DNA from 2 places in the Arsenophonus nasoniae genome. Region 2 is predicted to be linked to the other one. Evidence: predicted binding sites of a transcription regulator. Region 2 holds the regulator's gene; the other holds the start of a gene.

Region 1 (4,442 bases), 1.2 Mb from region 2:
TAAACCGTTCACTGCCTCCATTAGGTAGTCAGTTAAGCCATCGTTATAACGCCATGTCTGCTCAGTATTATTTATTTTATCCTTAAAGATGATTTCAACCCCAGGACATAGCACAGCTTTAGCTTTTAATACGTGCACTAAACGCGAAATAGAAAAACGTGGGTTGTCAAAAAAGTGGCTATCTGGCCAAAAACGCACTCCAGTACCGGTTGTCCGTTTAGCACAACTCCCAATTACCTCAAGTTCCTGGACTTTTTCACCATTTTCAAACGCAATTCGGTATATTTGGCTATCACGACTGACGGTTACTTCAATACGTTTTGATAAGGCATTCACTACGGAAATCCCAACACCATGTAGTCCGCCAGAAAATTGATAATTTTTATTAGAAAATTTTCCCCCGGCATGTAACTGCCCCAAAATCAGCTCTACCGCCGGTACTTTCTTTTCGGGATGAATATCAACAGGCATACCTCGGCCATCATCAATCACTTCCAGCGACTGATCTTCGTACAGGATGACATCGATACGTTTAGCATAACCGGCAAGCGCCTCATCGACACTATTATCAATGACTTCCTGAGCCAGGTGATTAGGTCGAGAGGTATCAGTGTACATTCCTGGGCGACGACGTACAGGTTCTAAACCACTGAGGACCTCGATTGCCTCTGCATTATAATTAGATTGAGTCATATTATTTTCTGCGGTAATTGACGATTAATTAGGCAAATAAATGCTGAGATACTGATGATAATAACAGTCATTCAGCTCTTTTGGATAATTTTTTACTTATTTTGTCTTTGCCAAAGCTAAAAAACGCATAATTTGTGGAAAATAGTAGTCAAATCCAACAAAAGCATGGTTACCTCCTGACTCTATTGTTTGCTTACACTCCATAAGATAGGTAACAGCTTGACGATAGTCCAATATTTCATCACCTGTTTGTTGTAATAACCAAATTAAATCAGGCGCCGCTAATGCCTTAATTTGTATCTTTTGTAGTTCATTTAAATGATGGGGTTGCAAGATGTAGCGTTCCTTTGTGTAAGGATTGACTTGCTCACCTAAATACTGTTGAAACAAATCAAAGGGACGTACTGCTGGATTGACAATAACAGCGGGTAAATTAAATTTCTGTGATAACCAAATAGCAAAATAACCACCTAACGAAGAACCTAACAACCCAATCGGCTCTCCCGCATGGGCTGTTACGAGATTATTTAAAAATTCAATCGCTTCAGCTGGATAACAAGGAAGCTGAGGTATCAGCATATTCACTTCTGAGTGTTGTCGCTGTAACCAAGTTTTTAAGCTATTTGCTTTCTCTGATAAAGGGGAACTATTGAAGCCATGAATATAAATTAATATTGACATTAATAACCGCCTGAATCCAAATCTGGGCAAAATTTATCACTATCCAATCTGCAAACTTGGGTATTCAACACATCTTCACCGGCATCATTGATAGAAAGATCAAGATAACGCCAACCCGGTGTCATGGTATCTAATGTAAAATTAGTACAATGAGGTTTAAATTGGATACAGGTTGATGGTGTTGCCATCATGCGAACTCCTTGCCAATATTCATCTATTTCCTGATGAATATGGCCACATAAGATCGCTTTAATTTTTTGATATTGCTTTAAATAGTCAGCCAAAATATGAGAATTACGCAAGCGATGTTGATCAAGCCAGGTACAACCCGATGGTAAAGGATGATGATGTAACATCAGTAAATGACTACGCTCCGTGTAGGCATCAAAACAGCTTTTCATCCATAACAGCTGTTGTTTGGATAATTTTCCATGTACAGCCCCCTGAATTTGGCTGTCCAACATAAGGATTTGCCAATTATCATTAATTAGCAGCTGTTTGGAGGGTAAAATTCCTGCTTTCGCTAAAGTAGCTACCATTGCCGGTTGATAATCATGATTGCCCGGTAACCAAACACAAGGAGCAGACAACCGTTTGATCCCTTCTGCAAAATGCTGATAGGCTTGTGCGGATTGATCTTGGGCCAAATCACCGGTAGCGACAACCAGGTCCACATTTTCATTGCGGACTAAAATTGCATCAATCACTGCATGAAAACTAGCAAAAGTATTGACGCCAAGTAGAGTATCATCAGCATTAGCAAAAAGATGAGTATCGGTAATTTGCAAGATCCTCACCAGACTTTTTTGCTTTGTTGTTAATTTGAACAGACTATCCAAGCAATTTCCTTAGTTTCTACCTACTTTATACATTATTTTAACATTAATACTTTATCAATAACTGTCGGCTGATACACACTTCTTTTTTATATTATGATTAAGTAGTTATTTTAAGTTATTCAACCAATTATTTTTCAACCTAAGGTAATTTAATTGTAACCACTGTATTGCAATTACAGTAGCCGCATTATCAATTACCCCTAATTCTACCCATTGATAAGCTTGTTCGCGACTAACAACATGAACACGAATATCTTCATTTTCACTGTTCAATCCATGTACACTTCCCGGTTTGATTGCAGATGCATTAATTTCACCGATATGAACATAAATGCGCTCAGTTGTGCCTCCTGGGCTGGTAAGATAACTTAGTGCATAGTGACAACGCAAAATGGTAATACCCGCTTCTTCTTTGGCTTCACGACGAACTAGCTGTTCTAAGCTTTCATTTTGTTCTACCATGCCAGCAATCGCTTCTAACAACCACGGTGTTTTGCTAGTTTCAATCGCCGGGAGTCGTATTTGTTCAACTAACACGACCTTATCAAGATAAGGATCATAAGGTAAAATAACGCCCGCATTACCCCGTTCCAAAACTTCACGTCGGATTTCCTTGCTCCAACCCCCGTTAAACAACCTATGCCGAAAACGGTATTCTACAAAACGAAAAAAACCATTATAAAGATCGAACTTAGCCGTAATTTCCACATCATTTTGGCTAAACTTGAAGGGTAAATTTTTTTTATCATTCATAGAAACTCTCTGAATTTATATGCATTAACTGACAAAAAAGTGAGACTTATATAACGTTTTTTAAGGAAATTAACTTATAAATAATGTAACATCGACCAGATTTAACATGCTAGATGGCACAAACAGCTACCATGGAATAATGACATATTCTGCTAAAATTAGCGGTATTGATGTTTTTCTGAGATAACTAAAGCAAAAAATTGCATAATAAATTGCATAATCAAGGAATAAGAATGAAAAAATTTATCTCTCTTTTTATCACCATTAGCCTAATGGGACTAAGTGCCACAGGGCAAGCTGAAAATTTATTGCAAGTCTATCAGAAAGCAAAAGAAAGTAATCCAGATTTACGTAAATCACTAGCAGAACGTGACCAAGCATTTGAAAAAATTAATGAAGCCCGCAGTCCTTTACTGCCGCAATTAGGGTTAGGTGCAAATTTCACCTATAACAGCGGTTATCGTGATAACCGTGACACGGAAAACAACCAACTTGGTGCCAATCTTAAACTCACCCAAACCATCTTTGATATGTCAAAATGGCAACAGTTAGACATACAAGAAAAAACCGCCGGTATTGCTGATGTTACTTATCAAACTAATCAACAAAAATTAATTCTTGATACCGCCACAGCTTATTTTGACGTGTTACGTGCGATTGACTTATTAGACTATATTGAAGCTCAGAAAAAAGCCGTTTATCGCCAGTTAGATCAAACAACACAACGCTTTAACGTAGGATTAGTCGCTATTACTGATGTACAAAATGCTCGTGCTAATTATGATAGCGTATTGGCACAAGAAGTATCGAGCCGTAATCAATTAGAAAATGCGCTGGAAAAGTTACGCCAGGTTAGCGGCATCTATTATAGCCAATTAGCCGTGTTAAATATTGATCGCTTCAGCACGCAAACACCTGCTCGAGTGGAAAAACTATTAAAAGATGCTGAAACGCGCAACTTGAGTTTACTTAGCGCACGTTTGTCACAAGATCTGGCGCGAGAAAATATTCGCTATGAACAGTCAGGACATTTACCTACCCTTGGTTTAGAAGCGTCAACAGGCGTTAATAATACCCATTATCACGGTAGTGCTAATCATATCTGGAACCGAAATGATACTAGCTATACTGGCCAAAATAGCGTCGGACTAACGTTAAGTGTGCCGTTATATACCGGTGGCAAAACTAACTCACGCGTTGAGCAAGCTCAGTATGGTTATATTAGTGCCAGCGAACAGCTTGAAAGTACTTATCGCAATGTTATTCAGATAGTACGCTCTTCCTATAATAATGTTATTTCTTCTATTAGTAGCATCAAAGCATACCAACAATTAGTTATTTCAGCCCAAAGTTCATTAGATGCGATGGAAGCAGGCTATCAAGTCGGCACGCGAACTATCGTGGACGTGTTGAACGCAACAACAACCCTTTTTCAGGCAAAACAGAATTTAGCTAATGCACGTTATGACTATCTGA
Region 2 (4,442 bases):
GTTGACATAATAGGTTCACCTGCTGGCCAAAGTAACGCAGCAATGCCCAAAATAGCAAGTGCAATCATTTTTATTGGCGCTAAGATATGTCCTACGCTATCGAGCAATCGTCCTGGATAAAGTGAAATAGTTATCACAATAGCAAAATAAATTAGGCTATAAATAAACAATGAAAGCGATGAAACTCCTCCAACTAATGGGGCAATTCCGACTTCATAAGAAACTGTTGCGGTACGAGGTGTCGCAAATAATGGCCCGACCGATAAATAGGCGACAATAGCTAACAATAACCCAGCAGATTTACCAATCGGCGCACTGAGTTGTTCGATGCCGCCACCTACTTTTGCTAGCGCGATAACAGCAATAACAGGCAAACCAACACCTGTTAGCAGGAATCCGGCTGCCGCTATCCATACTTGCTCACCAGCTTGCAATCCAACCATAGGAGGAAAAATAATATTTCCTGCTCCTACAAATAACGCAAAGGTCATAAACCCTAACGCTAAAATATCTCTCGATGTTAAACGATATGCCATAATTGTTGTTAATTTGTTGTTATTTATCATCCAGCTTAAGTAGAACTAAAACCTAAACCACTTTTTATTTATTGACGGTAATCGCTGCTAATTTTTAATCAGTAAAATATCTATTTAATTAATCTGATAAATTTGATAAAAACAGAAAAATACGCCAATAACAGACTACAAGTAAAACTTTTATAATGATAAAAGGCAATAGTAAAACGAAAAAGCAGAATAAAAATCTGAAATAAATTTTTTATTTAGTGATTGGTTTTAGTGTTTACTCAATATACGTTATATGATTTGTACAAAATTCAATCAATACTGACATCTAATCATGCAATGCATTATTTGACTAAATTTTTTTAACCCAAATTCAGCATATGAAATTTAATTTTGTCCATTTTTTGTTGTTACAACTAAACTAGACGGTAAAATAAAACTAAACACCGATCCCTTACCCAATTGACTTGCAATATTTAATTGGGAATGGTGGTGTATTAATGCATGTTTAACAATAGCCAATCCTAATCCGCTACCGCCCCCCATTCGGCGTGAACGCGATTTTTCTGCGCGATAAAAACGTTCCGTTAAACGCGGCAAATGCGCTAAAGCAATGCCCGGTCCATTATCGCGAATAGAAAAAAGTGCTCCCTGCTTAATATGTTGCCAACAAATGTGAATGGATGTTCCAACTGGTGTATGGTTAATCGCATTATAAATAAGATTTGAAATAGCACTTCTCAGCTGCTCTTCGTTACCATAAACTTGCAATTTTTTATCCACATCAAAAATAATTTCATGCTTTGCCAGGCTTAAATTCATTACATCCTGTTTTATTATGTTTAGCATTGCCGGAATATTGACCTGTTCATTCAAATTAATATGCGGTGCTATTTCAATGCGGGAAAGCTGGAGTAATTGTTTAATCAGATTATCCATGCGTGCCACTTGTTCACGCATTGAGTGTAAGGCTTTTTTGTTAGTCGAATGACTATCGGTTTGCTCATCCATAATTTCCAGGTAACCTTGCAAAACGGTCAACGGTGTATGTAATTCATGATTAACATTAGCAAAAAATTCGCCACGTAATTTTTCTAATTTCTCCTTTTCCGTTATGTCTCTTGCAACCATCAATAATTGCTCATCAACATAAGACATAATTTGAAATTCAACCATCGCACCGTTATTTAACGCTATCGTAAATGGCACGGAATAGTCGGCCACAATAAAATAGCGGTTAAAATCAGGATAACGCAGTAAATTGAAAATAGATTGTCCGCTATCTTCCGGCCAACGAAAACCTAATAAATATTCAGCTAAACGATTACACCAAACAATATTACCTTCTGCGGTCATAATAATTACAGCATCAGGTAAAGATTCTGCGCCACTACGAAACCGCCTAATAATCTGAACCAATTCACGCCGGCGTTTACGATTACGTTGTTGTAACTGATAAATACCATAAAAAATCGGCTCCCAAACACCTTTTCCAGTGGGTGGCAGTAAACGGCGTTCAAGCCAAAGCCAATCGGATAATTTCAGTAAATGATAACTATGCCAACATAAAGCCTCTAATAGTGAAATCACGAGCAGCCAAGAAAGATGACCAATAAAAAGTGATAATCCACATGCCGGTAAACAGAATAAAACCAGAACAACCACTAATTTTTTCCACGACAAACGTTCAAGCACGTCGACTTTTCCTTATAAACAGCAATCAATAACGGACAGAGAAACGGTAGCCTGTACCTCGAACGGTCTGGATCATTTTTTCATGGCCACCTACCGCAAGTGCTTTACGTAAACGACGAATATGCACATCGACTGTACGATCCTCGATATAAACATTTACACCCCAAACATAATTTAATAATTGCTCACGGTTATAGACTCGTTCTGGATGAGTCATAAAAAAATACAATAATTTATATTCTGTCGGTCCCATTTCTATCGACGTTGCATCGCTCATTACCCTATGAGACGCCGGATCTAACTTCAATCCGTTCATTTCAATAACATTGTCGCTAGCCATAGCAGAAACACGGCGTAAAATTGCGTTTACCCTAGCAATCAGCTCTTTCGGTGAAAAAGGTTTAGTAAGATAATCATCTGCCCCAATTTCTAACCCTCGCACCCGATCTTCTTCTTCTCCCCTTGCGGTTAACATCATAATCGGAATATTTCGGGTTAGTTGATCGCGTTTCATATGCGCAATGAGCTGGATACCCGAACCACCTGGGATCATCCAATCTAGCAAGATGAGTGCAGGATAAGGCTCTATAAGCTGCGCGATTGCTGAATCATAATCATCAGCCTCAACGGTTTGGAATCCATTCTGTTCTAATACAAAGCAAACCATCTCACGAATCGCGGTTTCATCTTCGACGACCAGAATACGTCTTACCATGATTGATCCTATCATTATTTCATTATCAAATTAGTCGGTACTATTATTTCATATTTATGACCATTTAATGAAATATTGTCGCCAATTTTGTTAAGTTACAAATTTTTAGACTTAAGATGAGAACTGATATGTAATTCACAAAATTAATTAATAACTGAATTTTTGAACTATATGATTAAATTTTTTATCTATGATTTTTTATCAGTCCGTTTATAGTTATCAATAACCTGTCTGCATACAATTAATTCATGACCTTATTAATATAAGGAGAATATAATGCCAAACAAATTTATTGAAATGATGAAAGAAAGAAGAACTATTTATAATATAGATAGCTCATTACCTATCTCTCAAGAAAAACTTATCACATTAGTTAAAGAAGCCGTCAAAGAAGCGCCTTCTTCATTTAATTCTCAAACATCGCGTGGGGTTATTCTATTTGGCGATGAACATAAAAAACTGTGGCACAATATTACCAAAGAAACACTAAAAGAAATTGTTGCTAAAGAGATTTTTACTACGACAGAGAAAAAAATCGATAGCTTTGCTGCCGGCGCTGGTACGATTTTATTTTTTGAAGAACAAAATGTTATCAAAGAATTACAGCAAAAATTTCCACTTTATGCCGATAATTTTCCGGTTTGGTCTGAACAAAGTAGCGGGATGGCACAATATGCGGTTTGGGCTAGCCTGGCACAAGAAAAGGTGGGCGCATCACTGCAACACTACAATCCCCTTATTGATGAAAAAGTGCATGCTAGTTGGAAGATCCCAAGCTCGTGGAAATTACGCGCTCAATTAGTCTTTGGTGCAATTAAACAACAGGCCAATGAAAAAACCTATATTAACGATGACATTCGCTTCAAAGTCTTTGGTGAAAATTGATTCAACTTGCGGCAAAATTTATTTTGTCCAATAGTTAAACTATGAGTAAGCTGGCATTAGCGTAGCAAAATGCAATACGTTTTTGTGCCTTTCTTATACCAACAAGGCATAAATTAATAAGATAAAGTTTACCAAATATCTTGATGTTAGCCATTGAAGCGAACATAAAAAATAACAGCCAAAATGGCTGTTGTTATTATATTTTTACCTTTATGTAATAGACTAAATCGCTACAATCCATAAGGGTGAATATTTATAGGGATGGTTAGAAAAAGAAGCGCAAACCTGTTTCAACCAAAAACCAATTATCTTTTTCGTAAGCTTGATTCTTACTATGAAGGTGGTTATATGCCATTTCCATATATAAAAGTAATTGCTTACTTTTCATTACTGCAAAGTCTTTATCTACACCTAATGTATAAGTCTGCTTTGTATAATCAAAGGTTCTTTTATCGCCCGCTCTTAGTCCATAACCGGCATATAAACCTGTATCAGATTCAGGCCAGTGCCATTTTGCACCAATACTGTAGAGATGAGCCGACCATTTCCCTGTCACCGATGTTGGCGTCAGTGTTTTTCCAGCGACTACAACATTCGTTGATTGTAATCGACCATAATCGATC

The links. The regulator PhoB, encoded in region 2, activates phosphate uptake and scavenging genes when phosphate is short. The targets are predictions, from matches to a motif close to CTGTCATAAAACTGNCNNAT.
Region 1: the regulator PhoB is predicted to act here: its motif matches at 2,995-3,014, upstream of nudF (ADP-ribose diphosphatase).

What each region holds. Positions count from the first base shown of each region.
Region 1 is NZ_CP038613.1:559,512-563,953, reverse strand. It holds gene parE (DNA topoisomerase IV subunit B) at 1-693, opposite strand, end outside; gene yqiA (esterase YqiA) at 790-1,374, opposite strand; gene cpdA (3',5'-cyclic-AMP phosphodiesterase) at 1,374-2,213, opposite strand; gene nudF (ADP-ribose diphosphatase) at 2,319-2,966, opposite strand; gene tolC (outer membrane channel protein TolC) at 3,200-4,442, shown strand, end outside.
Region 2 is NZ_CP038613.1:3,195,766-3,200,207, forward strand. It holds gene brnQ (branched-chain amino acid transport system II carrier protein) at 1-536, opposite strand, end outside; gene phoR (phosphate regulon sensor histidine kinase PhoR) at 912-2,219, opposite strand; gene phoB (phosphate regulon transcriptional regulator PhoB) at 2,245-2,934, opposite strand; gene ArsFIN_RS16280 (nitroreductase family protein) at 3,211-3,819, shown strand; gene ArsFIN_RS16285 (porin) at 4,085-4,442, opposite strand, start outside.